2 regions of the Carnobacterium viridans genome follow, and region 1 is predicted to be linked to the other one. Evidence: predicted binding sites of a transcription regulator. Region 1 holds the regulator's gene; the other holds the start of a gene.
The links. The regulator LexA, encoded in region 1, represses DNA repair genes until DNA is damaged. The targets are predictions, from matches to a motif close to CNAACANNTGTTNG.
Positions count from the first base shown of each region.

Region 2: a site for LexA is predicted at 2,720-2,733, ahead of uvrB (excinuclease ABC subunit UvrB). Genes of this name have one in related genera too.

Region 1 covers NZ_FNJW01000008.1:222,385-237,828, forward strand. Annotated here, with positions in the region: gene BLT48_RS02555 (S41 family peptidase) at 1-1,033, shown strand, start outside; gene lepB (signal peptidase I) at 1,193-1,741, shown strand; gene lepB (signal peptidase I) at 1,763-2,428, shown strand; gene ylqF (ribosome biogenesis GTPase YlqF) at 2,502-3,380, shown strand; gene rnhB (ribonuclease HII) at 3,365-4,138, shown strand; gene lexA (transcriptional repressor LexA) at 4,235-4,858, opposite strand; gene BLT48_RS02585 (DUF896 family protein) at 5,020-5,259, shown strand; gene tkt (transketolase) at 5,391-7,394, shown strand; gene BLT48_RS02595 (YneF family protein) at 7,556-7,792, shown strand; gene BLT48_RS02600 (ABC transporter ATP-binding protein) at 7,892-9,643, shown strand; gene BLT48_RS02605 (ABC transporter ATP-binding protein) at 9,643-11,451, shown strand; gene BLT48_RS02610 (lysophospholipid acyltransferase family protein) at 11,550-12,170, opposite strand; gene BLT48_RS02615 (DEAD/DEAH box helicase) at 12,440-15,444, shown strand, end outside.
Region 2 covers NZ_FNJW01000008.1:81,230-96,673, reverse strand. Annotated here, with positions in the region: gene pnp (polyribonucleotide nucleotidyltransferase) at 1-10, opposite strand, end outside; gene rpsO (30S ribosomal protein S15) at 205-474, opposite strand; gene uvrB (excinuclease ABC subunit UvrB) at 633-2,627, opposite strand; gene rpsT (30S ribosomal protein S20) at 2,843-3,097, opposite strand; gene holA (DNA polymerase III subunit delta) at 3,254-4,288, opposite strand; gene BLT48_RS01920 (DNA internalization-related competence protein ComEC/Rec2) at 4,361-6,709, opposite strand; gene BLT48_RS01915 (ComE operon protein 2) at 6,710-7,273, opposite strand; gene BLT48_RS01910 (helix-hairpin-helix domain-containing protein) at 7,332-8,039, opposite strand; gene BLT48_RS01905 (TspO-related membrane protein) at 8,202-8,948, shown strand; gene BLT48_RS01900 (SepM family pheromone-processing serine protease) at 9,006-10,049, opposite strand; gene coaD (pantetheine-phosphate adenylyltransferase) at 10,097-10,588, opposite strand; gene rsmD (16S rRNA (guanine(966)-N(2))-methyltransferase RsmD) at 10,590-11,153, opposite strand; gene BLT48_RS01885 (YlbG family protein) at 11,261-11,563, opposite strand; gene BLT48_RS01880 (CAP-associated domain-containing protein) at 11,617-12,807, opposite strand; gene BLT48_RS01875 (pyruvate carboxylase) at 12,912-15,444, opposite strand, start outside.

The DNA of each region.
Region 1 (15,444 bases):
ATTGCTGCCGAATGATATTATTTTAAAAGCAGACGACCAAGAACTAACAGGTTTAAACTTAAATGAAGCTGTTTCGCATATTCGAGGTGAAAAAGGGTCAGAAGTGGTGCTAACCATTAAACGTGGCGATGCTACTTTCGAAGTGACCGTTGTGCGGGATACTATTCCTGTTGAAACAGTCGTTTACCAAATGGATGAAGAAGATCCAACAATTGGTTCAATTGCGATCACAAGCTTTTCTTCACCAACTTATGATGACTTAGTGGCTGCGATTAAAGATTTAAGAGAACAAGGGGCTGAATCCTTTGTCTTTGATGTTCGTCAAAATCCTGGTGGGTTATTAAATGCCGGGTTGAGTATTTCTAACTTATTTTTAGAAAATGGCGATACCATTTTACAAACACAGGAAAAAGATCAAGAACCGATTCCAATCGTTTCTGATGATGCGACAATGGGTGACTTTAAAGTGACGGAACCTTCTGTTTTATTAGTAGATGAAGGAAGTGCCAGCGCCTCTGAAATATTAGCGGGTGCGGTTAGCGAATCTGGTAATGTCAAATTGATCGGTACTCAGACATTCGGAAAAGGAACGGTTCAAAATGTAGCTACATTTGATGATAATAGTGAATTGAAAATGACCGTTGCGAAATGGTTAACGCCAAGCGGCAAGTGGATTAATGAAGAAGGAATTAAACCTACTATTGAAGTACCTTTACCGGATTACGCCAATTTATTGATTATTGATAGTTCAAAAACATATCAATTAAAAGATGTTTCCACTGAGGTTGAAAACTTAGAAAAAGTATTAGAAGCGTTAAATTATCCTGTAGAATCAGTAGATGGATACTTTGATGAAGCCACTCAAGAAGCCGTCAAACAATTCCAAACAGAAAAAAAATTACCTGTTGATGGTATTGTAACAGGCGAAACGGCTATTCAACTCATTGAATCATTAAGAACTTTAATAGATGAAAATGATACTCAATATGAAGCAGCCATTAAAGAATTGCAATCTAATGCAACTGCTGAATAAACAGTGAGAGCTAGGAAAAATGAGTGTTAACAATTTGACGCCAAAAGAGAGATAGGAATTCGCTATCTCTCTTTTGGTTAAATCAATGTTTTAAATAAATAGTTATTTTTTTTGTTTTCTTGTATGATAGAATAAATAGATTGATTTGGAGCGAATGTAATGAAACAAAAGTCTTGGAAGGAATTTTCATGGGAATGGTTTAAGGCTTTCTTATTAGCTGGATCAATCACTGTTTTACTGCGAAATTTTATCTTTATTCCTATGACTATTGAAGGTTCTTCTATGATACCAACTTTTCAACAAGATGATCAGATCATAGTTAGAACCATCTATAATAATATAGAGAGATTTGATCTAGTTGTATTTCATGATTCGTCAAATCGAACACTTGTAAAAAGAGTCATTGGGTTACCGGGAGAGGAAATTCGCTACGAAAATGATCAATTGTATATAGATGATAAAAAAATAGCGGAAACATTTCTTGATAACAATTTAGTGAATCATGCTGGTGGGATATGGACTTCTGATTTCACTTTAGAAGAATTAACTGGAACTCAAGTAGTTCCAGAAAATGAGTATTTTGTATTGGGAGATAATCGCAGATCAAGTAACGATAGTCGCTATTTCGGTAGCATTCCACTAGATTCGATTATTGGCGAAACGTCTTTTACTTACTATCCATTTAATCGTATAAAGTTTATTCCATAAATAGTATAAGAAGGTAGGGAGATGCAATTGAGCAAAATTAACTTTTCTGATAATCAACACAAGAGTGAAAATACTTTCGAACCGAGAAACACGCGTCATCTTTCTCCAAGTCAAAAACGCAAAGAAAATAAAGGTCGTGGCAGTGAATTTCTAAGTACTGTACTGTATGGTGTTGTAGCACTAATTATTTTTTTACTCATTCGACATTTTCTTTTTGCTCCGGTAAGTGTAGACGGTGAATCAATGGAACCTACTTTAGAAGATCACGATCGTTTGATTTTAAATAAAATTGACAAAATAGATCGTTTTGATGTGGTTGTTTTCCCAGCTCCAAGTGAGCCGGATAAACAATATATCAAACGAATTATCGGTCTACCAGGAGATACGATTCGATATCAAGATGATGTATTGTATATCAATGAAAAACCGGTTGAAGAAGAGTATTTGGAAAAATCCATCGAAAGTATGACACCAGGAGATAATTTAACAGAAGACTTCTTATTAGCTGCTAAAACAGGTGAAGAAACTGTTCCCGAGGATACTTATTTTGTAATGGGGGATAATCGCCAAAATTCAAAAGACAGCCGATTTAGTGAAGTAGGGTTTATAGATGCGGACACTGTTAGTGGAACAACCAATCTTCGTATTTGGCCAATTGAAAAATTTGGTTCAATTGACGAGGATTAACAAATGAAATAAAAAAAAAGAATGCAACAATAAGTGGTTCTTTTTTTTGTGTAAATAGAAAGGTGAAAATTAAATGACCATTCAATGGTTTCCAGGGCATATGGCAAAAGCAAGACGTCAAGTAACAGAAAAAATAAAGCTAGTCGATATTGTTTTTGAACTAGTAGATGCAAGACTGCCTTTATCAAGTCGCAATCCAATATTAGATGAAATCATTGGAGAAAAACCAAGAATCATCATTTTAAATAAAAGTGATTTAGCGGATCCATTAGAAACAAAAAAATGGGTAGCGTACTTTAATGATCAAGGAATTGCTGCTGTTCCAATTGTTGCTCAAGAAGGAACAGGCATGAAACAATTGATGGGAAAAGCAAAAGAACTGTTGCAACCTAAATTTGATCGAAGAGCGGCTAAGGGCATAAAACCTCGTGCAATTCGAGCAATGAGTATTGGAATTCCTAACGTTGGAAAATCAACATTGATCAATCGTTTTGTCAAGAAAAATATTGCTCAAACAGGAAATAAACCGGGTGTAACAAAAGCACAACAGTGGTTGAAGTTAGGTAAAGAATTGGAATTACTGGATACGCCTGGGATTCTTTGGCCGAAGTTTGAAGATCCTGAAATTGGAAAAAAACTGGCTTTAACTGGAGCCATTAAAGATACAATTTTACAGTTAGATGAAATTGCTATGTATGGATTAGAAGAAATGAAAATTCGAAATCCGGAAATGCTTGCTAAACGATACAGATTAACAGAAGAAGAATTAAATCTTGAATCGCCAGACCTGCTGATGTTAATCAGTGAGCGAAAAGGGTATAAAGATGATTATACTCGCGCAGCTGAATTGATTGTTTTTGAAATTAGAAGCGGTAAAATCGGGAAGTATACATTAGATATAGCGCCGGTTTCTTTACCAAAAAGGCAGGATATAAAATGGGAAAACCGCTGACCATTAAAGATATAAAAGAACTATTAGCGACTGTCACTCACCCTGATGATGAACGGTTGGTTTTAATCAAGAGTGATTCTCGTAAAGGTGTATTAAATGCGTATAAATCTTGGGAAAACCAAATAAGAAAACAACAATTGATTCTCGAAAAACAACAAGAAATGCTGCAAATTGAGCAATTCTTTTGGGAAAAAGGGACACAATTTATTGCTGGAATCGATGAGGTAGGAAGAGGTCCATTGGCTGGCCCTGTTGTTGCAGCTGCGGTCATCTTGCCGCAAGACTTTAATGTCTTGGAAATCAATGACTCTAAACAATTATCAAGTGTAAAAAGAGAAATGTTATTTGACCAAATTCAAGAATCTGCATTAGCTATTGGAATTGGCATAAAAGACCATCAAGTAATTGATAAAGTTAATATTTATGAAGCAACTAAATTGGCTATGATTGAAGCGATTGAGCAACTGCCTCAATCGCCAGAACAATTGTTGATCGATGCAATGCATCTACCGGTCACTATTCCCCAAGAAAGCTTCATCAAGGGAGATTCAAAAAGTTTGTCTATAGCTGCTGCTAGTATTATTGCAAAAGTAACAAGAGATAGAATGATGGCCGAATACGATACAGTGTATCCGGGATACGGTTTTTCTAAAAACGTAGGTTATGGAACAAAAGTCCATTTAGAAGGTTTAGAAAAGCACGGAGTATGTCCTATTCACCGAAAAACTTTTGCGCCTGTTAAAAATTTATTAGGCTGAAGAAATTTTTAGCGCAATAATAAACTAAATTGTTGTACATTTAAAATGATAAAATAAAAAAACGAAGAACCGGGATAACCCCGTTCCTTCGTTTTTTTATTGAATATGACTACGATACAATCCAATTACTTTGCCTAAAATGGTTACTTCATTAAGTAGAATAGGACCCATAGTGTCATTTTCTGGTTCTAAGCGATAATGATCTTCTTCTTTATAAAATCTTTTACATGTTGCTTCATCTTCTACAGTCATAGCAATAACAATATCGCCATTATTTGCAGAGCTTTGTTTACGAATAATCACTTCATCACCATCAAAAATACCTGCATTGATCATACTTTCTCCACGTATGGTCAACATAAATAAAGAATCATTTTCAAATTGCAAGTTTGGCGGCAATGGGAAATAATCCGTCGCTTCTTCTACAGCTAAGATGGGTTCACCTGCTGTTACTGTTCCCAGTAAAGGGATTTTATCAAGAGCAATGCCTAATTTTGATAATCCTAGTTGAGTTAGTTCTATTGCTCTCGGTTTGCTAGGATCTCTTTGGAGGTAACCATTCTTTTCTAATCGAGAAAGGTGACCATGAACGGTTGAAGTAGAAGATAAAGAAACAGCCGTTCCGATTTCTCTTACAGTTGGAGGATAACCTTTCAATTTAACTTGATTATATATATATTGTAGAACTTCAACTTGTCTTGATTCGGGATTTTTACTCATAATATATATAAACACCTCGTTTCTATTATTTTATCACTTTAAGATTACCATATATGATAGAACAAATCAAACAAACGTTCGTAGATTCAGAGGATTAAAGAGTGTTTTTTTCAGAGAAATTTGTTATAGTTGACTAATAAATAAAAAAGTGGAGTGATTCGATGTTGCCAAAAGAGCAATTAGACAGAATAAATGAATTAGCAAAAAAATCAAAAAACAAAGGATTGACTATCCAAGAACAAGTTGAACAAAAGGAACTAAGAGATGCTTATATAACCGCTTTTCGTGGCGGAATGAGAAATACTATTGAAGGTGTAAAAATAGTAGATGAAGAAGGCACTGATGTTACACCCGATAAGTTGAAAGACATACAAAAAGATAAAGGTCTTCACGGAAGATAAAAGTGTTTGTTCAATGATGGGATAACCATGAAGTTCTCCCAGATAATAACATTCTAACCATGAAAGCGTTGCACTTGAATAGAAAGAATAGTAAACTAATAGAGTACTATAAGAGAGTCAAAATCGAAAGGATGATTTTTTTGTTTGATAACACAGACCAATTAGCAGTAAATACAATAAGAACACTAAGTATGGATGGTATACAAAAAGCCAACTCTGGGCACCCAGGATTACCTATGGGGGCTGCTCCAATGGCTTACACATTGTGGACTAAACAATTAAAAGTAAATCCAAAAAACTCGAAATGGTTCGACCGTGACCGTTTTGTATTATCAGCTGGACATGGATCGATGCTATTATACAGCTTGTTGCATTTAGCTGGATATGACGTTAAAATTGATGATTTAAAACAGTTCCGTCAATGGAACAGTAAAACTCCTGGACATCCAGAAGTGAACCATACTGATGGTGTAGAAGCAACAACTGGCCCACTAGGTCAAGGAATTGCAAATGCCGTTGGGATGGCAATGACAGAAGCTCATTTAGCTGCTGTTTATAATAAAGAAGGTCATACTATTGTAGATCACTTTACTTATTCTTTATGTGGAGACGGCGACTTAATGGAAGGTATCTCAGCTGAAGCAGCTAGTTTGGCAGCTCATTTGGAACTTGGAAAATTAGTTGTTCTTTATGATTCAAATGATATCTCTCTAGATGGACCGACATCTAAAGCTTTTACTGAAAATGTTGGACAGCGTTTTGAAGCTTATGGATGGCAACATATTCTTGTAAAAGATGGAAATGATTTAGAAGAAATTAATGCAGCAATTGAGACTGCAAAAGCTGAGACAAAAAAACCTACTTTAATTGAAGTGAAAACGATTATTGGATTTGGTGCTCCGAATGCTGGAACACATAAAGTCCATGGTGCACCACTTGGCGCAGAAGGAATTGAAGCAGCTAAGAAAGCATATGGCTGGGAAGGCGAAGACTTCTTTGTTCCTTCTGAAGTAGCAGAACGCTTTAAAGAAACAATGGTTGACCAAGGAGCTACAGTGGAAGAAGAATGGAAGGCATCATTTGAAGCTTACCGTACGGCATATCCAGAATTAGCAGAACAATTCGAGTTATCTTTAAAAAATGAATTGCCACAAAACTGGGATGCTGAATTACCAATATATGAAGTAGGAGACAATGCATTGGCTTCTCGTGTTACAAGTAGCCAAGTATTAAATGCTATTGCAAAAAAAGTTCCTTATTTATGGGGTGGTTCTGCGGATCTGTCTTCTTCTAATAACACGATGATAGCAGATGTAAAAGATTTCCAAGCTGGTCAATATGATGGAAGAAACATTTGGTATGGTGTTCGTGAATTTGCGATGACAGCTGCAATGAACGGAATCGTCTTGCACGGTGGAACCAGAACTTACGGCGGAACATTTTTTGTCTTCACAGATTACTTACGCGCGGCTGTTCGTTTAGCGGCTATATCTAAGTTACCGGTAACTTACGTGTTCACACATGATTCAGTAGCTGTTGGAGAAGATGGTCCAACACATGAACCTGTTGAACAATTATCTAGCTTACGTAGTATGCCTAACCTATCTATTCTTCGTCCAGCAGATGGAAATGAAGTTGTAGCTGCTTGGGAATTAGCGATCACTTCAGTTGATCACCCAACAATGTTGGTTTTATCTCGTCAAAACTTACCCGTATTGCCAGGAACTAAAGAAGGTGCGCGTACAAATGTTGCTAAAGGAGCTTATGTTATTTCTCCTCAAGCTGGTGAAAAACCAGAAGGAATTCTATTGGCATCAGGTTCTGAAGTAGCATTGGCTATTGAAGCTCAAAAAGCTTTGAAAGAAAGTGGACAAGATGTTTCCGTTGTTTCTGTTCCTAGTTTTGATTTATTTGAAAAACAAGATGCAGCATACAAAGAAACGGTCTTACCAAAAGAAGTACGCAAACGTGTATCTATTGAGATGGGTGCGACATTTGGTTGGGAACGTTATGTTGGTCTAGATGGTGCTTCAGTAGGTATAGATAAATACGGTGCAAGTGCCCCAGGAGCAACAGTTATTGAAAATTATGGCTTTACAGTTGAAAATGTTGTAAAAACATACAACAACTTATAAAAAATGGCCATGTAAGTTGAAAGTTTAACTTACATGGCTTTATTTTGTGAGTAATTAGGATGATTTGCGACTTTTTAGCGTAAGAAGTAGAAATTTTGTTTATTTTTCTACTAATATTTAGTACAATTAAGACTTAGAGGTTCGAAAGGAGTGAATCAAAAATGAATTTAGGTCTTGCTATCTTTTTAATTATTTTAGCCTTAGTTGGTGGAGCAGTCGCTGGTTTCTTTCTTGCTAGAAAATACATGATGGATTATTTCAAAAAAAATCCGCCAGTTGACGAAAATATGTTGCGTATGTTAATGATGCAAATGGGACAAAAACCATCAGAAAAGAAAATTAAACAAATGATGTCGTCAATGAAAACACAAACAACAAAAACGACTAAAAAGAAATAAGGACACATGCTGTCTTATTAATACTAACGTGCGAACAGATAGTTATCTGTTCGCGTTTTTTGGTTAACAGGATCATTAGTAAAGGGGTGAGGAAAGAAAATGGGAATTTATAAAAAATTAGGTTGGTTTTTTAAACAAGAAAAAAAAGCGTATATTACTGGTGTGTTATTTTTGTTTCTTGTAGCAATTATTCAATTAGTTCCTCCTAGGATAGTGGGAGTTATTGTAGATGAAGTTGGTCAAGGAACGTTAACGCTTAAAAGGTTGATCCAATGGTTAAGTATTTTAGTAATTGCAGCGATTGCAAGTTACCTATTTCGTTACATCTGGCGTGTAAATATTTGGGGAACATCTGCCAAATTGGAACGAATACTGAGAACACGATTATTTAACCACTTTACTGAAATGGACAATAGTTTTTTTCAAAAGTACCGTACAGGAGATTTAATGGCGCATGCAACGAATGATTTAACAGCAGTTCGAAATGTTGCTGGTGGCGGGATATTGACCTTAGCGGATTCAGTTATTACAGGAGGTACAACGATTATTGCCATGGCACTAGTGGTTGATTGGAGGTTAACGTTAATTGCATTGATACCACTCCCATTGCTTGCTATAGCCTCACGTGTTTTGGGTTCAAAACTCCATGAGCGTTTTAGAGGAGCGCAAGCGGCTTTTTCTAATATGAATGATAAAGCGCAAGAGAGTATATCAGGTATGAAAGTCTTAAAAACATTCGGGCAGGAAGATGAAGATGTTGAAGAATTCAGACAAAAAACTAAACAAGTAGTTGCTGAAAATCGAAAAGTGTATAAAATTGATTCGCTGTTCGACCCTACGATTACGTTTATCATGGGCATTTCTTATGTATTGACCATTATAATGGGTGGGAGATATATAAACTCAGGCACCATCACTATTGGTGAACTAATTTCCTTTATCAATTATATAGCTATGCTGGTTTGGCCGATGTTTGCTATTGGCCGATTATTTAATATTTTGGAACGTGGAAGTGCAAGTTACAATCGAGTTGAGAAATTACTTTTAGAACGCTCAAAAATCATTGAAAAACCTTCAGCATTAACGAAAAAAATAAGAGGAGATATTCAGTATTCCATTGAAAAATTTTCTTACCCTAAATCTGATGTTCCAACGTTAAAAGAGGTTCATTTTGAACTAAAACGTGGGCAAACGCTCGGCGTAGTAGGGAAAACAGGAGCTGGAAAAACCAGCATTTTCAAATTACTTTTAAGAGAATACGATCGTTATCGTGGACGTATTCTCTATGGGAATGAAGACATTAGAGACTACACGTTAGACGCCTTGCTGCAGCAAATCGGTTACGTACCACAAGATCAATTCTTATTTTCGACAAGTATCAAAGAAAATATTCGTTTTGCTAATCCAGAACTATCGCAAGAAGAGGTTGAAAAAGCAGCAGAGTTAACGGCCATTCATACCGATATCTTAGAAATGCCTAATGGGTATGACACAGTAGTCGGAGAACGAGGCGTTTCGTTATCGGGAGGCCAAAAACAACGGATCTCAATTGCTCGAGCGTTGATTATTAAACCTGAGCTGTTGATTCTAGATGATGCTCTATCTGCAGTAGATGCTAAAACTGAAGAGAGAATATTATCCGCTTTGAAAAAAGAGCGATCTGAACAAACAACGATTATAGCTGCTCATCGAATCAGCAGTGTTATGCATGCAGATGAAATTATCGTTATCGATAATGGTGAGGTTAGTGAACGAGGAACACATGCTGATTTACTCATTCAAAATGGATGGTATAAAGAGATGTTCGATAGTCAACAACTTGAACAGAAAATTGAAGGAGGTGCAGACTAATGGAACAAGAATCAACGTGGTCAAAATCATTTACTACTAAAGAACAAGTGACTATTTTAAGAAGAATCATTACGTTTGCTTCGCCTTTCAAAATTCAATTCGCAGCGGGTATCTTATTTGGTGTTTTGTTAGCTGTCACAAATATTATTTTGCCAAGAATCCTTCAAGTATTTATTGATAATTATTTATCAAAGGGAACGGCAACCAATCAGATCATCGGAATGTTTGCTTTGATTTATTTTGGCATGACGCTGGTAAAAATTATTTTTTGGTACCTTAACCTTTATTTATACAATATGGCTTCAGAACAAACAGTGGAAAATATTCGTAATGCAATTTTTAAAAAGTTGCACACTTTGGGTATGCGTTTCTTTGACCAAACTCCTGCGGGCTCAATCGTTACGAGAGTAACAAATGACACAGAAACCATTAAAGAGTTTTGGTCGGTATTTCTGACTATTATACAAGGGATGCTTGGTGTTATCACATCTCTTATTGCTATGATGCTGTTGAATGTCCAAATCTCTCTATGGATTGTTGCGTTGATTCCAGTATTAGGAGTGGTCATTTGGTATTATCAAAAGTTTAGTTCAAGATTGTACCGAAATATGAGAGAAAAATTAAGTTTGTTAAATTCAAAATTAGCTGAATCAGTTAATGGAATGAGTATCATCCAACAATTTCGTCAAGAAAAAAGATTGCAAAAAGAGTTTGATGAAACGAACATGGAGTATTACAAACTGCGTTATGCAATGGTAAAGACAAATTCAATTTTATTAAGTCCAGTCATTGATTTCCTATATACCCTTTCACTAATTCTTATTTTAGGTTTTTTTGGATATGATTCGTTAAACGGACCAATAAGTGTAGGGGTTATTTATGCATTCACATCCTATGCGCGCAATTTCTTTAATCCTATGACAAGCATGATGGACAGCTTGAGTATCTTTCAAGATGGTATTGTTTCAAGTAGTCGAGTGTTGAATGTACTAGATAATGATGAATATACACCGCAACAACACAAAACAGCAGACGCTGAAATTCAAGCTGCTAAAATTGAGTTTAAACATGTGAGTTTTTCTTATGATGGGAAACACAATGTATTAAATGATATCTCTTTTGTTGCTTTACCCGGACAAACGGTTGCCTTGGTAGGCCACACAGGGAGTGGTAAAAGTTCTATCATTAATGTTATGATGCGCTTTTATGAATTCTTTGAAGGCGAGATTTTGATTGATGATGTTCCTATTAAGAATTATCCGATAAAGGAATTAAGAAAAAAAATGGGGTTAGTTTTACAAGATTCCTTTTTATTTTACGGAACGATCAAAGACAATATCCGCTTGAAAAATCCAGCTATAACAGATTTTCAAATAGAAGAAGCTGCCCAATTTGTTCAAGCAGATACCTTCATTGAGAAATTAGCGAACCAATATGATTCTAAAGTCATCGAGCGGGGAGCTAGTTATTCAACAGGGCAAAAGCAATTGATTTCTTTTGCAAGTACAATAGTTACTGATCCTAAAATATTGATTTTGGATGAAGCAACGGCAAATATTGATACTGAAACCGAAACGCTTATTCAAGAAGGTCTCAGGAAAATGCGAAAAGGGCGTACAACGTTGGCTATTGCTCATCGTCTATCTACCATTCGTGATGCTGATTTAATTCTTGTCTTGGACCATGGAAGAATTGTCGAGCGTGGCAACCATGATGAGTTGATTCAACAAAATGGCATCTATTATGATATGTATCGCCTGCAAAATAGTGGTCTTCAAAATGAGGATAGTATGTCCGAAAACATTTAGGCTTTCATTAAATGCAAAAATTAGTGGAAGATGAACGCGATATTCTAATCTATAACGAAAAGAGGAGCTGGGACAAATTGTCCTAGCTCCTCTTTTTGCTATTTCTTATAGTCGTATTTAAATGAAGGGTCAATTTCATAATCCAATTGGTCAAAAGCTTGTTGGATTTGTTCGTCGATTGCCTTTAAATTTTCTTTTGAAAGCTTCACTGTACGGTCTATAGTGATTGGGTCTCCAAAACGCACGGTCACTTTTTTTCTTTTTAACAGGCCACTTAAAGTCATGGGTCCTTGATAAACTGCTGGAATAATTGGCACACCGCTCAGTTTAGCAATTGTAGCGGCGCCACCTTTTATTTCATTTGAGTGTCTTGTTCCTGTTGGAAAGATCATTAAACTTAAATTTCCTTTCTTAAGGATTTTTACAGGTGTTTTAATAGCACTTGGACCAGGATTAGCCCGATCGACCGGAAATGCATTTGCGTGTCTGATGACCCAACTAAGAATAGGATTTTTGAACAATTCTTTTTTTGCCATAAATGTAAATGGTTTAGGGCTAGCAGCTAGTGCTAAATAGACTGGATCAATCCAGGTTCTATGGGGTGCCACTAATATATAGGATGTATCTGTTGGAAGTTTGTCACGATTTTCATAATGGGCATTGCCATTTAAAATCGCTAACAAAAAGCGTAAAGTGCCGCGTAAAATTCTATAAAACAAAATGATTCAACCTCTCATTAATTCAATTTTCTAGTACATTTTTATACTAATAGTATGATTCATAACCCGTATTATAGCAAGTTATTTTTAATTTAACCATGGATAGTTAGAATCTATAAAATAGTTGCAGAATGAAAACGGCAGAACTCTACAAATTTAAAAGAAAAAATTTTCTTTTTTACCCATAATGACGTACAATAGAGAGATAGAAAAAAACGTGCTTGAAAAATAATTATTTTATAAAAAGCAAGAAAGTAGGGGAATGTTGAATGAAATGGAGTATACCAGAACGCGTGATTGAGCAAGGAAGACAATACGTTGCCGAAAAACGCGTCCTTTCAGTCAACTCAATATTAGATAAAAAAATATGGTCTGCTGAAGTCATGGGAAGCGATATATTTCATGTTGAATTAGATGGTTCAACAAAGGAAGATGATTTTTGTGAATGTCTTTATTGGAAAAATCACGGCTATTGCAAACATACAGTTGCTGTTGAACTGGAATTGAGAGATAGAAAAATAAGCCGAATAATGACAGCTGAAAATGCAAAAAAAGTCGCTATTGACTCACCCAATCCAGGACAAGAGTTAACGGAGTCTTTTACACGTATATTTTTAAATGAGAATAGAAAAATAACTGCTTCTACTAAACAAAAACAATCATTGAAATTGGAATATAAAGTTGAAGTAAAACCAATGACTACTGCACTTATAAGAACCTCATTTGATGTACTAGCCTTAAGTCTTAAAGCTGGAATAGATAAAATGTATATTATAAAAGATTTGCCATTATTTTTAGAATGCTTTATCAAAAAGGAAACAGTGGAGTTAAAAGCTGGTCAAGAAATAAATTTTAAGGATATTTCGATTAAAAAAGAAGACAATGAGATTTTAACGAATCTATACAAGCAACAGAAATCCATTCAACTGGTTTCTGGAGAAAATAAAGATGCAAAATCACTATTATCAAACAGTCGTTATTTGATATTGATGACTGCTTTAGCAGAAGAAACGCTTTTAGATATACAAGATAGTGGGAATTTACAGTTTGTTGCAGCAAACAACACTTATAAAACGATGATGTTTGTAGAAGATAAAATGCCCTTTTCTTTTGATATCTCCCAAAAGAATAATACGGTACTGTTATCCATTACAAGTCTAGCAGACAGCCATCTTAAAGAATACGATTGGTTTGTTGCGGACAATATTGTGTTCCAGCCAACATTAGAACAGATGCGTGCATATCGTCCATTACAACAGTTTTTACAACGGTACGATAGCGACAATATTACAATAGAACCAGCGGATATGCCAGATTTCACTGCCTATGTTATGCCATTACTTGTGAAAATAGGAAATGTTTCGATTGATGATCAATTGAAAGATTCTTTTGTTCAAGAACCTTTAGCAACATCCGTTTATTTTGAATACCAGAATGAGGCAGTACATGCGACAGTAGAGTTTAATTATAAACACATGATTTTATCTACTGATCCTTCTAAGAATCAATTACCAGAAGAAGGCGTACAAATTATTCGAGACAGTGAAAAAGAAATGAAAATTATCAATCAACTTATTGGATTTGATTACCACCGTACAGAAACAAATTATACGAAACGTATGGTTCGTGATGATGATTTTTATACCTTATTTACAAAGGAAATCCCAACACTTGAATTAGATGCTACTGTTTATGTAGATGATTTATTGGATAGTATGTTTTTGAACCAAATTGATCCTGAAACGATTATCGACTTGCAAAATGAAGGCTCCTTTCTTGACGTTCGTTTTGACATTAAAGGGATTACACCTGAAGAAGTTGATGATGTATTAAAAAGTTTAGTAGAAAAAAAAGCTTTTCACAAATTTGATAATGGAACCATCCTTTCACTAGAATCAGAAAGCTTTAAGCAAGTCAGTGATGTATTGAACGAATTACGCGTCACAAAGAAATTTCAAAATGGTGGGGTCCAACTACCAAGTTATCGTGGCTTAGAATTAAATGAAAAATTCTCGTTGGATGAAAAAACTAAAGGAACCGTATCAAAGAAATTCAAAAATTTGATACGCGATTTAAATTTCCCAGAGGAATTTGAGGTTGACGTTCCCAAGTCTTTAAAAGCAGAATTAAGACCTTATCAAAAAACAGGATTTCAGTGGCTGAAGATGTTGTCTCAATATGGGTTTGGTGGTATCTTAGCGGATGATATGGGACTTGGAAAAACGATTCAAGTCATCACTTATATTTTATCTGAAATTGAGGAAAAGGGACAAAATGATCCTTTCCTTATCGTTGCTCCAGCGTCGTTAATCTATAATTGGCATTTTGAAATCGAAAAATTCGCTCCTTCAGTTGAAAGTATTGTAATCTCTGGTACAGCTGAAGAAAGAATGCAGTTGATTGAAAATGTTAAGCCTAATCAAGTTTTGATCACATCCTATCCTAGTTTTAGGCAAGATGTTGTTCATTACAAGAAAATGGCATTCAGCACACTGATTTTAGACGAATCACAAATGGTGAAAAACCATAACACGAAAACGTCTCAAGCATTAAGAGACCTAACCATTAAAAAACGTTTTGCATTAAGTGGAACACCTATTGAAAATAAAATTGAAGAATTATGGGCTATTTTCCAATTAATTATGCCAGGATTTTTCCCTTCAATCAAAAAGTTCAAAACTCTTCCAAATGAGCAGATTGCTAAAATGATCCGTCCTTTTGTATTAAGACGAATCAAAAAAGATGTGCTGAAAGAGTTACCGGATAAAATTGAAACCAATTTGTACAGTCAAATGACAAAAGAACAAAAAACTGTCTACCTTGCGTATTTACAACGAATCCAAGAAAGTGTAAATAGCATGAATGGAGCAGAGTTTAAAAAGAATCGCATTGAGATTTTGGCAGGATTGACACGTCTAAGACAAATTTGTTGTGATCCTAAATTATTCATTGATGATTACGAAGGCAGTTCTGGAAAATTGGAGCAACTTAAAGAAACGATTCAAACTGCAAGAGAAAATGGAAGACGTATTTTAATCTTTTCTCAATTTACTTCTATGCTGGCCATTATTGAAAAGGAATTAGATGAGCAAGAAATTGAAACATTTTATTTAAGTGGTCAAACAAAACCTAAAGAACGAATTGAAATGGTGAATCAATTTAATGCTGGAGAAAAAGATGTATTCCTTATTTCTCTTAAAGCAGGTGGAACAGGATTGAATCTTACCGGTGCCGATATGGTTATTCTGTATGATCTATGGTGGAACCCAGCAGT
Region 2 (15,444 bases), 140 kb from region 1:
TCTCTGTCATTGTGTGCATTTCTCCTTTTATTAAAGCTTTTATTCGTTTTTCCAAACAGGCTACTAAACAAATGTCAGCATTTAAGCAAATTAAATACTCACATTTGTATAGTAGGATGGACAACAAAATAAACAGCTTTTTCTTTTATAAACAAAATGAAGCGAGATTCGTTAGAACCTCGCTTCTAAATAGACTACGAAAAATTAACGACGTAGACCTAATCTTTGAATCAATTCACGGTAACGAGTAATATCTTTGTTGCGTAGGTACGCAAGCAAGTTACGACGGTGACCAATTTTTTTCATAAGTCCACGGTAAGAATGGTGGTCTTTTTTGTGAACACGTGCATGTTCGTTTAAATGATTGATTTCAGCTGTTAATACAGCAATTTGTACTTCGGGAGAACCTGTATCTCCTTCGTGGATTGCGTATTCTTTGATGATCTCATTTTTGCGTTCTTTAGAAATTGACATTTCTAAGCACCTCTTTCTTCGATTTTTCCTCTTACTGAGTAGACGTTGGTGATTCGTTTTACCAAGTAAAAGGTATGTGTTTAGTACACAATTAAATACTACTAGAGTCTATAAGAAATTGCAAGGTTTTAATAGATTTATTTCATTCTTTTGTACTATTATTTTAATTTATACTGTGCCGTTATTTCTAAAATCATGTCTCTTATATTAGCTGCTTTTTCGAAGTTTAATTCTTTTGCTGCCACCTTCATTTCAATTTCCATACCATCAATCAGCTCTAGACGTTGCTCTCTCGTCATCTTAGCAATATTTTCTAAACCAGATGCTCCCTCATCCTCACCTTCTACTACTGAAGTAATCGAGATTAAATCGCGAATATCTTTGATAATCGTTTTGGGCGTGATGCCATGTTTTTCATTGTATTCTTCTTGGGTTTCGCGACGTCTCTCAGTCTCTGATATAGCGGCTCTCATAGAGTCAGTGATACGGTCTGCATACATAATAACTTTCCCGTTTTCATTACGCGCAGCCCTACCAATTGTCTGTACAAGTGAACGTTCGCTTCTTAAGAAACCTTCTTTATCTGCATCTAAAATAATAACTAACGATACTTCTGGGACATCGATACCTTCACGCAGCAAGTTAATCCCAATTAATACGTCGTATACGCCTAGACGTAGATTTCGAATAATCTCGGTTCGTTCTAGTGTTTTTATCTCACTATGCAAGTAGGCAACTTTAATGCCAACCTCTTTCAAATAATCCGTCAGATCTTCTGACATCTTCTTAGTTAATGTAGTAATAAATACTCGTTCATTTTTTTCGGTTCGTTCATTTATTTCACCAATCAAATCATCAATTTGACCTTTGATTGGACGCACTTCAATAATTGGATCTAATAATCCAGTAGGTCGAATAATTTGTTCAATAACTTCTGGAGCACGTTCCAATTCATAAGGTCCTGGCGTTGCCGAAATATACATAATTTGATTTACATGGTTTTCAAATTCTTCTAGACGAAGCGGACGATTATCCAAAGCACTTGGCAATCTGAAACCATACTCAATCAATTGTTGTTTTCTAGCCCTATCGCCGTTATACATCCCTCTAATTTGAGACATTGTAATATGAGACTCATCTATGACAATCAGAAAATCATCAGGGAAGAAATCGATTAGTGTGTAAGGCGCTTCACCCTGTTTACGCCCATCCATGTGTCTAGAATAATTTTCAATTCCTGAACAATATCCCATTTCCAACAACATTTCCAAATCATAATTTGTTCGCTGTTCTAAACGCTGTGCTTCAATTAACTTATCTTCAGCTCGTAAAACTTTTAAACGTTCTTCTAATTCTTCTTGGATATTTTTTATAGCTGATCTTGTTTGTTCATCGTTCGCTACAAAGTGAGTGGCCGGAAAAATAGGGACATGTTGAACATCGGCCTTGATCTCACCTGTTAAAACATCTACTTCTCGGATACGATCAATTTCATCTCCAAAGAACTCTACACGTATGGCTTCACTATCACGTGATGCTAAGAAAATTTCCACTACGTCTCCTCTAACACGAAAGCGTCCACGTTGAAAATCAATATCATTACGTTCAAATTGCATGTCGACTAAACGGCGCAACATCTCATCACGATTCATTTCATTACCTACACGTAAAGACAAAACGTGATCCCTATAGTCCTCAGGGTTAACTAGCCCGTAGATACATGAAACTGAGGCTACTACAATGACATCTCTTCGTTCTAACAATGCGCTCGTTGCGGAATGACGCAGTTTATCTATCTCATCGTTAACACTTGATTCTTTTTCAATAAAGGTATCACTTGAAGGAACGTACGCTTCTGGCTGATAGTAGTCATAATAACTGACAAAATACTCTACAGCATTATCTGGAAAGAATTCTTTAAACTCACCATATAATTGACCTGCTAATGTTTTATTGTGTGCAATAACTAAAGTTGGCTTATTTACTTCCTTAATGACATTTGAGACCGTAAATGTTTTTCCGGTTCCTGTAGCACCTAATAAGGTTTGTTCTTTCTCTCCAGCTTCGATACCTTTAATTAATTTTTTTATGGCATCCGGCTGATCACCACTAGGCTGGTATTTAGAAACCAGTTCAAATTGGTCTTTTGGCATTTCAAGTACCTCCTCGCACTTCTATTCAATATAAAAAGAAGCCTGTCTAATTCAAGACACACAGTTTCAATTCTATTTTATCATTTTAGCACTGAACGTGTGTTCTTACAACTAATTTGATAAAACTTCACTAGTATTCAAAAAATAAAAAAGCCTCAAGTCTTGAATAATCAAGACTTGAGGCTTTTTCACATATACGTTATAACAATGACCTCTTATTTAGCTAATTTAGCAGTTAAACGAGATTTGTCACGGTTAGCTTTATTTTTATGAATCAATCCTTTAGATGCAGCCATGTCAATTGCTTTGATTGCTTCTTTAAGTAATTGTTCAGAATTTTCGTTACCTGCTTCAATAGATTGAGCATATTTTTTAATAGCAGTACGCATTGAACTTTTTTGAACGTTGTTTTGTACAGCTGATTTTTCAGAAGTACGAACACGTTTGATTGCAGCTTCGATGTTTGGCATTTGATTCACCCCACTTTCAATTATTTACAACTTAAAATAATCTATTCTAGTTGTTTCAACAAATTCAATTATACATAAAGACAAGCTTCAATGCAATAAAAATGTGTAAAGTTTTTTTACTTGATAGCTGGATTATCTTAAACGCTTGTATTGTTCTCAATTCGCTGTCTTTTTTTGAGCATACTGCAGAACGAATAATTCAAATTGCATTTCTTTATCGCCTTTTCCTGTCTTTAGTCGATACTCAGCATCAATCAATCCATTATACGCTTCAATCAATGAATGCTCCTCAATTTTTCTCATTTGTTGAATAGCTAATTTCACACGATAGGGATGCGTTTTTAACTGCTTAGCAATATCTCCTTGCTGATACCCTTTTTTTTCTAAAATTTTGACTTGGATAAGCAATCTAAATTGAGAAGTCATAATCGCATTTATTTTAATAGGATCTTCTTTTTGTAATAATAAATCTTGGTATAAATTGAGAGCTTGTCCTGCGTCTTTTTTCAAAACGTATTCGTTTAGCGCAAAAATGTTTTGTTCTAAAGATTTAGCCACTAATTCTTGAACGGCTTCTAGTGTAATAAATTTAGTATCTTGAGCATAAATAAAAAGTTTCGGCAATTCTCCCATGGCTACAGATAATTTTGCATCTGTTAATTGAATAAATAATTCAAATGCTTCTGGTGAATAACGGTACTCTTCATTTGCTATAGTATCCTTGATGTATTTTCGCATATCTTTTTCTGATAATGCATTTACTTCTATTATGGTGGCAGTTTTTTTTAGTAACTTAGTTATTTTTTTGCGTTCATCTAATTTTTCATATGGAGCAAAGAATACAAGTGTCGTTGACTCAGAAGGATGAGTTAAGTAACTTTCTAACCATTTTACATCATGTTCTATCTTTAATTTTGTTTTATCACCAGTTAAGAAGATAGGCCTATCTACAAAAACGAGACGACGATCACCAAAAAACGGAATCGATTCTGCATCCTCTAAGGCTGTTCCTATAGAAACTTCTTCCATATCGTAAGCACCGTAGTTTAATTCCAATTCTTCTGCACTAAGCAATGAGTCCAACAGTGTTTTTCTAGCTACGCTTGCCAAATAGGATTCTGTTCCTAACACAACGTAAACATGTGCAATCGTGCCTTTTCTTATTTTTGCTAATTCTGATACAAAATTCACTCTGTTCCACCACTTTCTTGTATTGCCTTAATGGTACAAAGCATTAAAATAATTTGCAAGCCTATTTTCAATTTATTTTAAGATCGTTTGAAAGTCTTTTTTTAACCCTTGGGGTAAATAATCGGCATAGGTGTACCTAAAACTTCCTTGCAGATCTGTCCGGTAAACTGCTGCATTTAATGAAGCCAATCGTTTTAATACATCCTCATTTGGGTGATTGTAGCGATTGTTTAACCCACAAGATATCAAAGCTGTTTTCGGCTTTATTTTTTGAATAAAACTCTCACTGGTTGAAGTTTGGCTGCCATGATGTGCTACTTTTAAAATATCCACTCTTAGATTGGGGTAAAGAGCTGTTAACTTTGCTTCTCCCGCCTCTTCAATATCTCCAGTGAACAGCCAATTAAACTGACCAATTTTCCCATACAATACAAGAGAATCATTGTTTTCACCTTCACCATCATCTAAGGGCCACAAAACAGTTAAAGAAGGTCCAAAAAGTTGGTCTCGTGATTGTTTAGCACTAACTGTACGTAAGGGCACACCACTTTTTTCTAATGATTGAGCTGCATCAAAGAATGATTGTTTTTTGGTTGTCCCTACTGGGAAAATAAGTTCCTTAATTTCGATACCTTGAGCTAGTTCAATTAATTCACCCATGTGGTCTTCATCTCCATGAGTAATCAACACTTGATCTAATTGGGTTACACCTAACGATTTAATCACTGGAATCAACACACGACTTGCCACCGTTGACTGTTTTTTCCTTATTTGCCATTCTTCTTTTTCAAACGCTAGTGCCCCGCCTGTGTCTATTAAGTAGACTCCTTTTCCAAAAGGCTCTTTAATTAAAGTTGCGTCTCCTTGACCTACATCTAGTATCAAAACTTCTCCAAATGGGCTGTATTTCTGATAGTGAATAAAGACTATGAAAACAATTACCAGCAAAAAAAGAGAGCTCTTCTTTTTCTTTTGCTGCTCTAATGCGATCAAAAAAATAACCATGACCACCACCGTTACAATAAATAACACCATAGGAACTTTTCCAGTAACAATCGTACCATATGGAAAAAGTCTGATCTTTAATACTAGCCATTCAATCATGCCCAACGAATATTCCGCTATGTGTATAAGAAACTGAAAAAATAGTGTTCCCGAAAGAATATAAGAACAAAAAAACAATACAATCATCAAGGGCATAATGAACCACGTAAATAATGGAACAAAAAGCAAATTAGCAAACATTCCAATCCACGAAAACTCAAAAAAATGGAAACTGAGAATCGGTATAGAAATAAGTGTTAAAACAAAAGAAATGGATAAGCTATTGATAGTGCTGTATTTTGATTGGTTGAACAACGACGTCGAAAATAAAATCAAAGCCAAACTAAGTAGATAGCTTAATTGAAAACCTATAGAAAATAATTGATATGGATCTATCCAAAGCCCGATAATCAGTGTATATGACCACGCATCTAATCCGGAAATAGGTCTACGAATACGCGAACCCGTCTGACTGATGAGACTCATCACAACAGCTCTAAAAATACTGGTTCCCCAACCAGTCAAACTTCCATATATAGGAAGAAAAATAAATAAAAGGATATACGTGTGCTCACGTGTCACACCTACTCTCCATAAAATGTACGTTAGCCCTGCTATCAAAAATTGGATATGTAAACCTGAAATACTCAATAAATGGATAATCCCGATTTCTTTGTATCCATTCATTACTTGATCATCAATAGAAGCAGTATCTGCGAATAATAAGGTTTTAATGTAACTAGATACAGGAATTGTAGTTTTACTTTCAATGTGAAACAAGATAGTTTGTCTGATATTTTTCAAGTTAATTAAATCCAAAAAAGTTTGTTTCTCAGGCCCAGAGTGTGCCTGAATTGATGTTGCCTCTAGCATCCAATGAATTTTGTTATGAGACAAATAACGCTGATAATCAAATTGATTTAAATTCCTATTTTTTTCAGGTTTCATCAAAGATCCTATCACTACAAAACTTGCTGTTTTTTGTTGCTTTTCCCAATAGTCTTTTTCTTCTTTAGTAGACAATCGATAAAAAACAACAATTTCTTCAGAACATTTTAGCGTTTCTCCAGCTTGAGTAACTGTACCGTAAAATTGCACTTGATCTCCATCGATTTTTAATCGATTTGGATCCATTTCAATCAAAAAATTTTGAGTGTCCATCGAAAGACGTGTTTGATTGTTGTACTTTTCTACTCCTACAAAAAAAGCTGTTACACTCATGAACAAGCAAGAATAAATAATCCACTTCTTTCTGCGTGTAAACAGCAATCGGATCAACCAAATCAAGAACAGGATAATACTCAACCAATTAGGGTTTAAAATAACAATCGCACATAATAAACAAGAAACAGCTGAAAAAAGAACGTATCCCTTCACTTATTGGAGTGGCGTGTGTCCATTAAGTTGGCTTAAACTAGTTTGAGCATTCGTATTGAAATCTAGTTGTTGGAAAAAGTCTTTTGGAAGGACAACTTTTTGACATTGAACGTGGGCTTGTTCAATCAACTTCAAAGCATACTCATTGTTATGGTAATCCTCTAAGTAATTTATTTTTATGATACCCGCTTGAATAATCATTTTCGTACATTGCAAGCACGGAAAATGAGTAACATAAATTTCTGCACCTTCAGTCTGCGCTCCAAATTTTGCACACTGAAGAATCGCATTCATCTCAGCATGGATCGTACGTAAACAATGACCTTCAACAATGTAGCAGCCGTCATCTATACAATGCACATCTCCACTTACCGAACCGTTGTAACCTCCTGCGATAATCCTCTTTTCCCTTACGATTGTAGCTCCAACAGTTAATCGGGCACAGGTACTTCGTAAAGACAACAACAAACTCTGAGACATAAAATATTGATCCCATGGTATACGTTCAGTCATATTCTTCCTCCTACTCGTTTGTTTGTTTAAGTTGCTGATGAACTTAAGCATTTTCTCAAGTATACAAAAGCCCACAAATACTTTCAATACTTCATTTTTTCTTCTCACCTTACTCACCATCGCCCACAGTAACATCCACTCGTAATGCCTCAAAAGTTTTTTCACCAATGCCGGACACATTTTTCAGATCTTCAATTTTTTGAAATGAACCATTCTCTTGTCTATAGCTTATGATTTGCTCTGCTTTTTTCTCCCCTATTCCAGGTAATTGTTGGAGTTCATTTGAATCTGCGAGGTTGATATTTACTTTTTCAGAAGTTGCTGCTGCACTATCTTCTTTAGGAACTGTAATGACGGCTTCTTCTATTGGAACAGCTGAAGTTTCTAGTTCTGATTTTTTTTCATCAACCGCTCCAACTTCTGGAATAAAAATCACCATTTGATCTGTCAACTTTAAAGATAAGTTTACCGGATTCTGATTTGCTTTCTCGCTAAAACCACCAGCCAGTTCAATAGCATCAATTAACCTCATGTCACTTGTCACTTCATACACACCCGGAAGATACACTGCACCTTTAACATCTATATAAATTTTTTCTGATTGACTTTCTGATTGTTGTTCAACTTGATTTGATGCCATTGAATAGTTACTTTCACTTTCCAAATAACTCAACATCTCTGAGGTTTCTTCTATATTATCATCGCTTTTCAAAAACGTTAAAATTAGTCCAAACACACTGAGCACTAAGCAACTAAGTATACCTATCTCAATAAATAAACGATTTTTTATTAGCCAGTCTTTGCTAGTTTTCAACATCTCCTAACACTCCCTTTGAGTCCTTCTAAAAAGTAGTATACGTAAAAAAAAACACCTATTTTTTTTAACCAGTCGCTTTAATTTATTTTCTTTAAAATTTGTAGTATGGTTGAGTTAACGTAATTTTAAAATCGATGATTACTAAATTAAGGAGTGATGAAAATGACTATAGGAAAGCAAATTATTTTATATTTAGCTTACGGAATAATGATTACTGTAAATGCTTTAGCTAATATCCTGCCAATAAACGGCTATCAAACAGGAGAAATTTCTGATACGTATGAGGTGTTTTTTACTCCTGCTGGTTTTATCTTTAGTATTTGGGGAGTCATCTATTTTGCACTATTATTATGGTTGTTAAGTTTTAGTTTTAAGAAACAGACGCTCAGTTCTGGTCAATTTTGGGGATTTTTACTAACCTGTTTGCTTAATACGTCTTGGATCTTAATTTGGCATTTTCTCTTGGACGGAATTGCATTTATTGTTATATTTTTACTACTTCTATCACTTATATTTTTATACCAAGCTCAAAAAAGGACAACTCCTTCTAAACTTTACCTCATTCCTATTTCTCTTTACTTAGGCTGGATCATTGTTGCTACCATTACAAATTTCAGTTATTGGTTAGTTGCTAGTATCGGTATCGAAGTAAATCTCCAAACAATAGTCACTTATGTACTCTTATCACTAGCAACTCTTTTAGGTTTAGGTATTGCTTATTTTTTTAAAGATTGGGCTATTATTTTGGTCTTTATATGGGCAATGTATGGAATAGTTACCAAGAACTTACCAGACCATCAATCAATAGCTATTGTTACAGCTGGATTAACGGTTATTCTTATACTTGGAAGTATTATTTCATTCTTCCTTAATCGAAAAACAGCTAAAAAAAATCCTTATCACTTTTAAAGTTGAAAAAAAGCCGAAGACAATTATGTCTTCGGCTTTTTAATTAAATCGAATGGTTTATAGGTTTTTTAAATAATCAATGGCATCTTGAAATGTTTTTACAGGTACAATTTTCATATCGGTATCAATTTTTTTTGCTGCATCAAGTGCTTCTTGATAATTCGACTTCATTTCAGGATAATTCTTTTGTATAACTGGATCAATTGTATCATCTGGAGCAAAAAAGATTGTCGCTCCTTCTTCACTAGCTGCAACAATTTTTTTGTCAATTCCTCCGATTCGACCAATTGTGCCATCTGGTTGCATCGTTCCAGTACCAGCAATTTCATTTCCTTTTCTCAAATCCTCATCCATCAATTGCGTATAGATTTGTAAAGCAAACATAAAACCAGCAGATGGTCCTCCAATTTCTCCAGCATCAATAGATACAGGGATCTCTGTTTCAATTGACGTATTGTCGACTAAAGATATTCCAAGACCAGCTTTTTTAGTTTCTTCCATTTCCATTAACTTTCCAGAAGTGGTTTGTTGTTCGCCATTCCGTTCATACGTTACTTCAATGACTTGTCCAACTTTTTGTTGTTGAACATAATCAATAAATTCAGAGGAACTATCAAAAGACTGTCCGTCGAGTGAAAGAATAGTGTCTCCAATCTCTAACTTGTCCTCAAAATCAGATTTCTCCAAAATGGACATGATATAAACGCCGTTATAGGTCAACTGATACTTTTCTCCAGCAGCCTCGTAAGCTTGTTCAATCGCTGCATTGATTGAGCTAGTCATATAATAATTCTGTAGATTAGTGTATTCTGCATCAGAAGTATTTGTACCAAACAGTTCTTCGGTGGTGAGCCCTTCATGAAAAGGCAAATATTTCATGAAATACGTAAATGGAGTTGCTCTTCTGACCGCAACAGTCGTCAACATAAAATGACCATCTTCTGGGTCTTTTTTGTTGTCAACTTCTACCAATTCGTTTAGCTTCACTGCTGAACCTGGCCCTTCAATATAATAGGGAATAGGAACAAAAACTCCTGCAAGAATAATTACGATTAGTGCAACAAGCAAACCTTTGCGAGTCTTTTTTTCTTTAGCATTCATTCCAATCATCCTCTGCATAGCTAAATTTACTAACGAATTGAACTGATTTATTTTATTTTAGCATATTTTCTTTTTATAGCTTCATTAACTCCAACTGGAACAAGACTGGAAATATCGCCACCAAACATGGCTACTTCTTTAATTAAACTAGAGCTTAGAAATCGATACTTTTCATTTGACATTAAAAAAACCGTTTCAATATCTTTATGTTGAATTTTATTCATTGTTGCAATCGTCGATTCATACTCAAAATCGGCATTATTCCGTAATCCTCTTACCAAAGTCACTGCTCCGATTTTTTTTGCTAGTTCTACCGTCAATCCGCCGCTATGTTCTCTTACACTTATATTTTCAATATGTTCGACAGACTGTTTAATAAAAGTCATTTTTTCTTCTAGAGAGAATAAAGCATTTTTTGACGTATTAGTCGCAACAGCAATGACAACTTGATCAAATAATTTTGAGGTTCTTTCAACTGTATCGAGATGACCATTAGTAAATGGATCGAAACTTCCAGGAAACAAAGCAATTTTAGTCATTTTACTTCCCCATTTCCTTAGCGTATTCATACATTACAATTTGGCTTGCCCCATAAACTTCTTTTCTAAAGACTTTTGCTGCACCAATATTTTCATTTAATTGGGTCCGCTTATCCACCTCACAAATAATAATGGCTTCATCATTCAACAAATCAGAATCAACTATTTTTTCAATTTGTTTTTCAATCTCTTGTTTAGCATACGGTGGATCTAAAAATAAGAGATCAAATTTTTTCTTTCCTCTTAATAAATCGATTGCTCGATTTGCATCATTTCGATAAATCTCAAATTTATCTAATTCCTTTGTTACACTAATATTTTCTTTTATCGTTTTGATGGCTAAAGGATCTCGGTCAATCAGTACCGCACTATCCATACCGCGAGAAACTGCTTCAATAGCTAATCCTCCACTTCCAGCAAACAAATCTAAACAATTTCCACCGTTAAAATAAGGCCCTATTATATTGAAAATAGATTCTTTTACTTTATCTGTTGTGGGTCTGGTATTGTTTCCTGGGACAGCTTTTAATCTTCTGCCTCCATATTCTCCTGTGATGATACGCATACTTACAACTTCCTTTCAGTTTAACTTACCGCTTAAGAAAACTTCTCACACTGTAAAATGCTAAATAAGCCGATGAAGTTAGTCTATCGACTTATTTAGCATTTTAATTAAAAAACAGTCTCACTAGACATAGCTTCTTCTTGATCAATGTCTTTTTTTTCTTTTCCAAAAAAATCTTTAAAATCTAAATTAATAAACGGTCTATAGGATAACTCTACTTTTCGAACGAAATGTAAGTCAGCTAATTTCTTTTGCGTCATTTCTACATCAGATTGATTGATATACATCACAACATATTTCATTCGTCTAGAAGCATAGTGAATCAACCCAAAACGTTTAAGCGTTTTAAAATGTCTTAAACTATAAACCCAAACAATGATTCCTTGTCTCTCGTTTGTAGTTAATTCCATATAACCACTCCTTCAATTATTTCCGTATTGTTTTTTTCTTTAAAACGTCTTATTTAATGAAGAATTAGTAGCATATCGTTCGCACGATAAGCTACTCCTATTTCTGTCATACCAGCATCCATCAAGAAATTTCGTTCAATTTCAAGACTGAACCAGTTAGTTGCAAGCCATGCAACATCCGTTTCCTGAATCGAATACAACACACGTACTTCATTTAACTTCAACTCTGTCTCTTGTAAGGTGAGCTTTATCTGCTCACTTGTTAGTGTTTGATAAGTCTGATTTTTCTGCTCATCAATAGAGTTAAAGTCGTCATCTAGAATAAACGTTTCAATTGAAGAATTCTGATTCTTACTAGCTTTGTCCGAGCTTTCCGTTTCTGAAAAATTACTTTCCTTATTGGCTTGGCGGTCCGCAATAATTTGTTCTTCTTGATTGATAAAAATGGTTTCAGCTACACCAGATAAGGCATCACTCGGAGTTAGCGCAGAAAGTTCATACCGTTGTCGTAAGATATTTAATATCTCATACATTTGTTTTTGATTGGCTTCATTAATGGCATCTTGTCTTATTTCATCTACTTCAAAAGAAGCATTTAAATGTTGTTTTGAACCATCATCATAGACTCCCAAACGAATTAGCGATGGGGAGTCTAGATAACGAATAGCAATCATTTGATTTGTCGAACGATCCATCATTAATACAGCAAATGTTCCATTATCAAAAGCAATTAGAGGACGATAGTTTAAATCACTTTCTGTTAATTCTAGAGTATCTTGTTCCCCTTGATTTTCTACAGAATAAGTTGGATAAAAACTTGCTAATTGAAATACTTCAGTAATGGACATGCCAATTTTAAATGGCGCTACATCTAATTGGGATCCCAATACAAATAAATCGATTATTATGCCATCTTTTACTATTAACTGCGCATAATCTGTTTCGTCTTCTCCAAATATCCAGCGTTCTTCTTTATAAACAGTTGGATCGATTCGTGTTGGATCACCAAATTTTCCGGTGAAATTTTCAATTTTTTGACCGACATAACTGCCTAAGCCTGCAATTGGAATCTGTTCAGGCTCTAAATCTGTTGTTTGATAGTCATAAGATTCAGATTGAATAGTTTCACTTTCTTCTTTTGGTGTGATGATGTCTGATGGATTTCTTGAAATGACTTCTGGCAACCAATACGTAGCCAGAAGCATAATGAAAATTAGCGGCAAAGATCTTAAAAGTGTCTTCACTCATTTAGCCTCCTCAATTTGGTAGCTAAATCATTTTAACTGAACTTTAATGCCAGTTATCATCCTTAAAATGAGTATTACTTTGTTCATCAATTTATTCGATTCTAGTTCGCTTTCACTTCAATCAGTAAATCTCCTGTTTCAATAATATCCTCATCTACAACATAAATTTGATCAATTATTCCTTCAACATTGGCTTTGATCGTTGTTTCCATTTTCATTGCTTCTGTGATGATGATTGGCTGTCCTTGAACTACATGATCACCCTTTTGTACCAATACTTCAAGTACAGATCCTGGCATAGTAGCTCCGATATGTTTTTTGTTTGTAGGTTCTGCTTTTTTACGTACAGCTTTTGTACTTGTGATGCTGTAATCTTTTACAACTACTTCTCTTCCTTGACCGTTTAAATCAAAGTATAAAATACGCATACCTTCAGAATCAGGTTCGCCTATTTGATTTAATTTTATAATCAACGTTTTCCCTTTTTCAATCTGAACTTCGACAGTTTCTCCAGTCCGCATACCATGGAAGAATGTCATTGTATCTAAAAGTGTTACCTCTCCAAAAGTTTCTAGATTATTACGGTAGTCTATAAATACTTGAGGGTACATAATGTAACTAAGGACATCTTCTTGAGTAGGCTCTGCGTTAATTTTTTCAGCCAGCTCTTTTTTGATTTCATTAAAATCAACTGGTGCAGCTAAGCTACCTGGGCGAACGGTAATCGGTTTTTTGCCTTTTAATACAATACGTTGAAGTTTTTCAGGGAAACCACCAGTCGGTTGTCCTAAATCACCCATAAAGAAACTGATAACAGACTCAGGAAAATCGATGTCCATTCCTTTTTCATATACGTCCTCTTCAGATAATTTATTTTGTATCATAAATAAAGCCATATCTCCAACTACTTTTGATGAAGGTGTAACTTTAACAATGTCTCCAAACATTCGATTGACTGTTGCATACATTACTTTGACTTCATCCCATTGCTCAGCTAATCCAATTGCTTTAGCTTGTTGTTGCAAATTGGTGTATTGTCCACCAGGCATCTCATGTTGGTACACTTCGGTAGAAGGTGCACTGATTCCTACTTCAAAGTCACTATATTGAGCACGAATATCTTCCCAATAATGGTTGATTTGTTGCACGTTTTCAATTTTAATATCAGGTGCTCTATCTGCATTTAATAAGGCATAATACAAACTATTCATACTTGGTTGACTAGTCGCTCCACTCATTGCGCTCATAGCCACATCCACAATATCCACACCAGCTTTTACAGCTGCAGCATAGGTAAAGATCCCATTACCGCTCGTATCGTGTGTATGCAAGTGAATTGGAACATTTACAGTTTCCTTTAATTCACTAATTAAGCGATAAGCAGCTTGCGGCATCAATATGCCAGACATATCTTTAACAGCAATAATATGTGCACCTTGATTTTCCAATTCTTTAGCCATATTTTTATAGTAGTCGACTGTATATTTATCTCTCTTCGGATCATTGATATCTCCAGTATAACAAATCGTTGCTTCTGCAATTTTACCAACATCACGTACACTTTGAATGCTCTTTTCCATTTGTTGGATCCAGTTCAAACTATCAAAAATACGAAACACATCAATCCCATTTTTAGCCGCTTGTTGAATAAACGCTTCAATAACGTTATCCGGATAGTTTTGGTATCCTACAGCATTGGAGCCTCTGAATAACATTTGGAATAATGTATCTGGCATTTTTTTTCGTAATTTTTCCAATCTTTCCCAAGGGTCTTCATTTAAAAAACGATAAGCTACGTCAAATGTAGCTCCTCCCCACATTTCAGAAGAAAACAACTGTGGAATACCTTTTTGAGTTTCTTCAGCAATATTTAAGAAGTCTTGTGTTCTCACTCGAGTAGCTAATAAACTTTGGTGTGCATCTCTAAAAGTGGTATCTGTCAGCAACACTTCATTTTTATTTTTGATCCATTCTACCACAGCATCGGCACCACTATTATCTAGGACATTTTTTGCACTTACAAAGTCATTATCTAATATTAGTAATTTTGCAGGCTTTCTTGCAGGTTCAAAGAATTTTTTCTCTCTTTGTTCAATGCCAGGAAATCCATTGACTGTAATGTTTCCGATGTAATGCATCGTTTTGTTTCCACGGTCTCTAACTTTTGAAAATTTAAACAATTCAGGTGTAGTATCAATGAATGTTGTCTTAGCTTCACCAGATAGAAAAACCGGATGTGAAATAACGTTTTGCATAAAAGGAATATTCGTTTTCACTCCACGTATACGGAACTCTTTTAACGAGCGAGCCATTTTTTGTACAGCCAACTCAAATGTAGTAGCGTGGACACAAGCTTTAACCAACAATGAATCAAAGAAAGGTGTAACTACACTTCCTTGAAATCCATTTCCTGCATCCAGACGAATACCAAAGCCACCTGGAGAACGGTACGTATTGATTTTACCTGTATCAGGCAAGAAATTATTCAATGGATCTTCAGTTGTGATACGACATTGAATGGCAGCACCAATCAATGGAATATCTTTTTGTTGTGGAATCTGAATATCTTTGTGCAGATCTTTCCCTTGAGCAATTAAAATTTGAGCTTGAACGATATCTATACCCGTAATCATT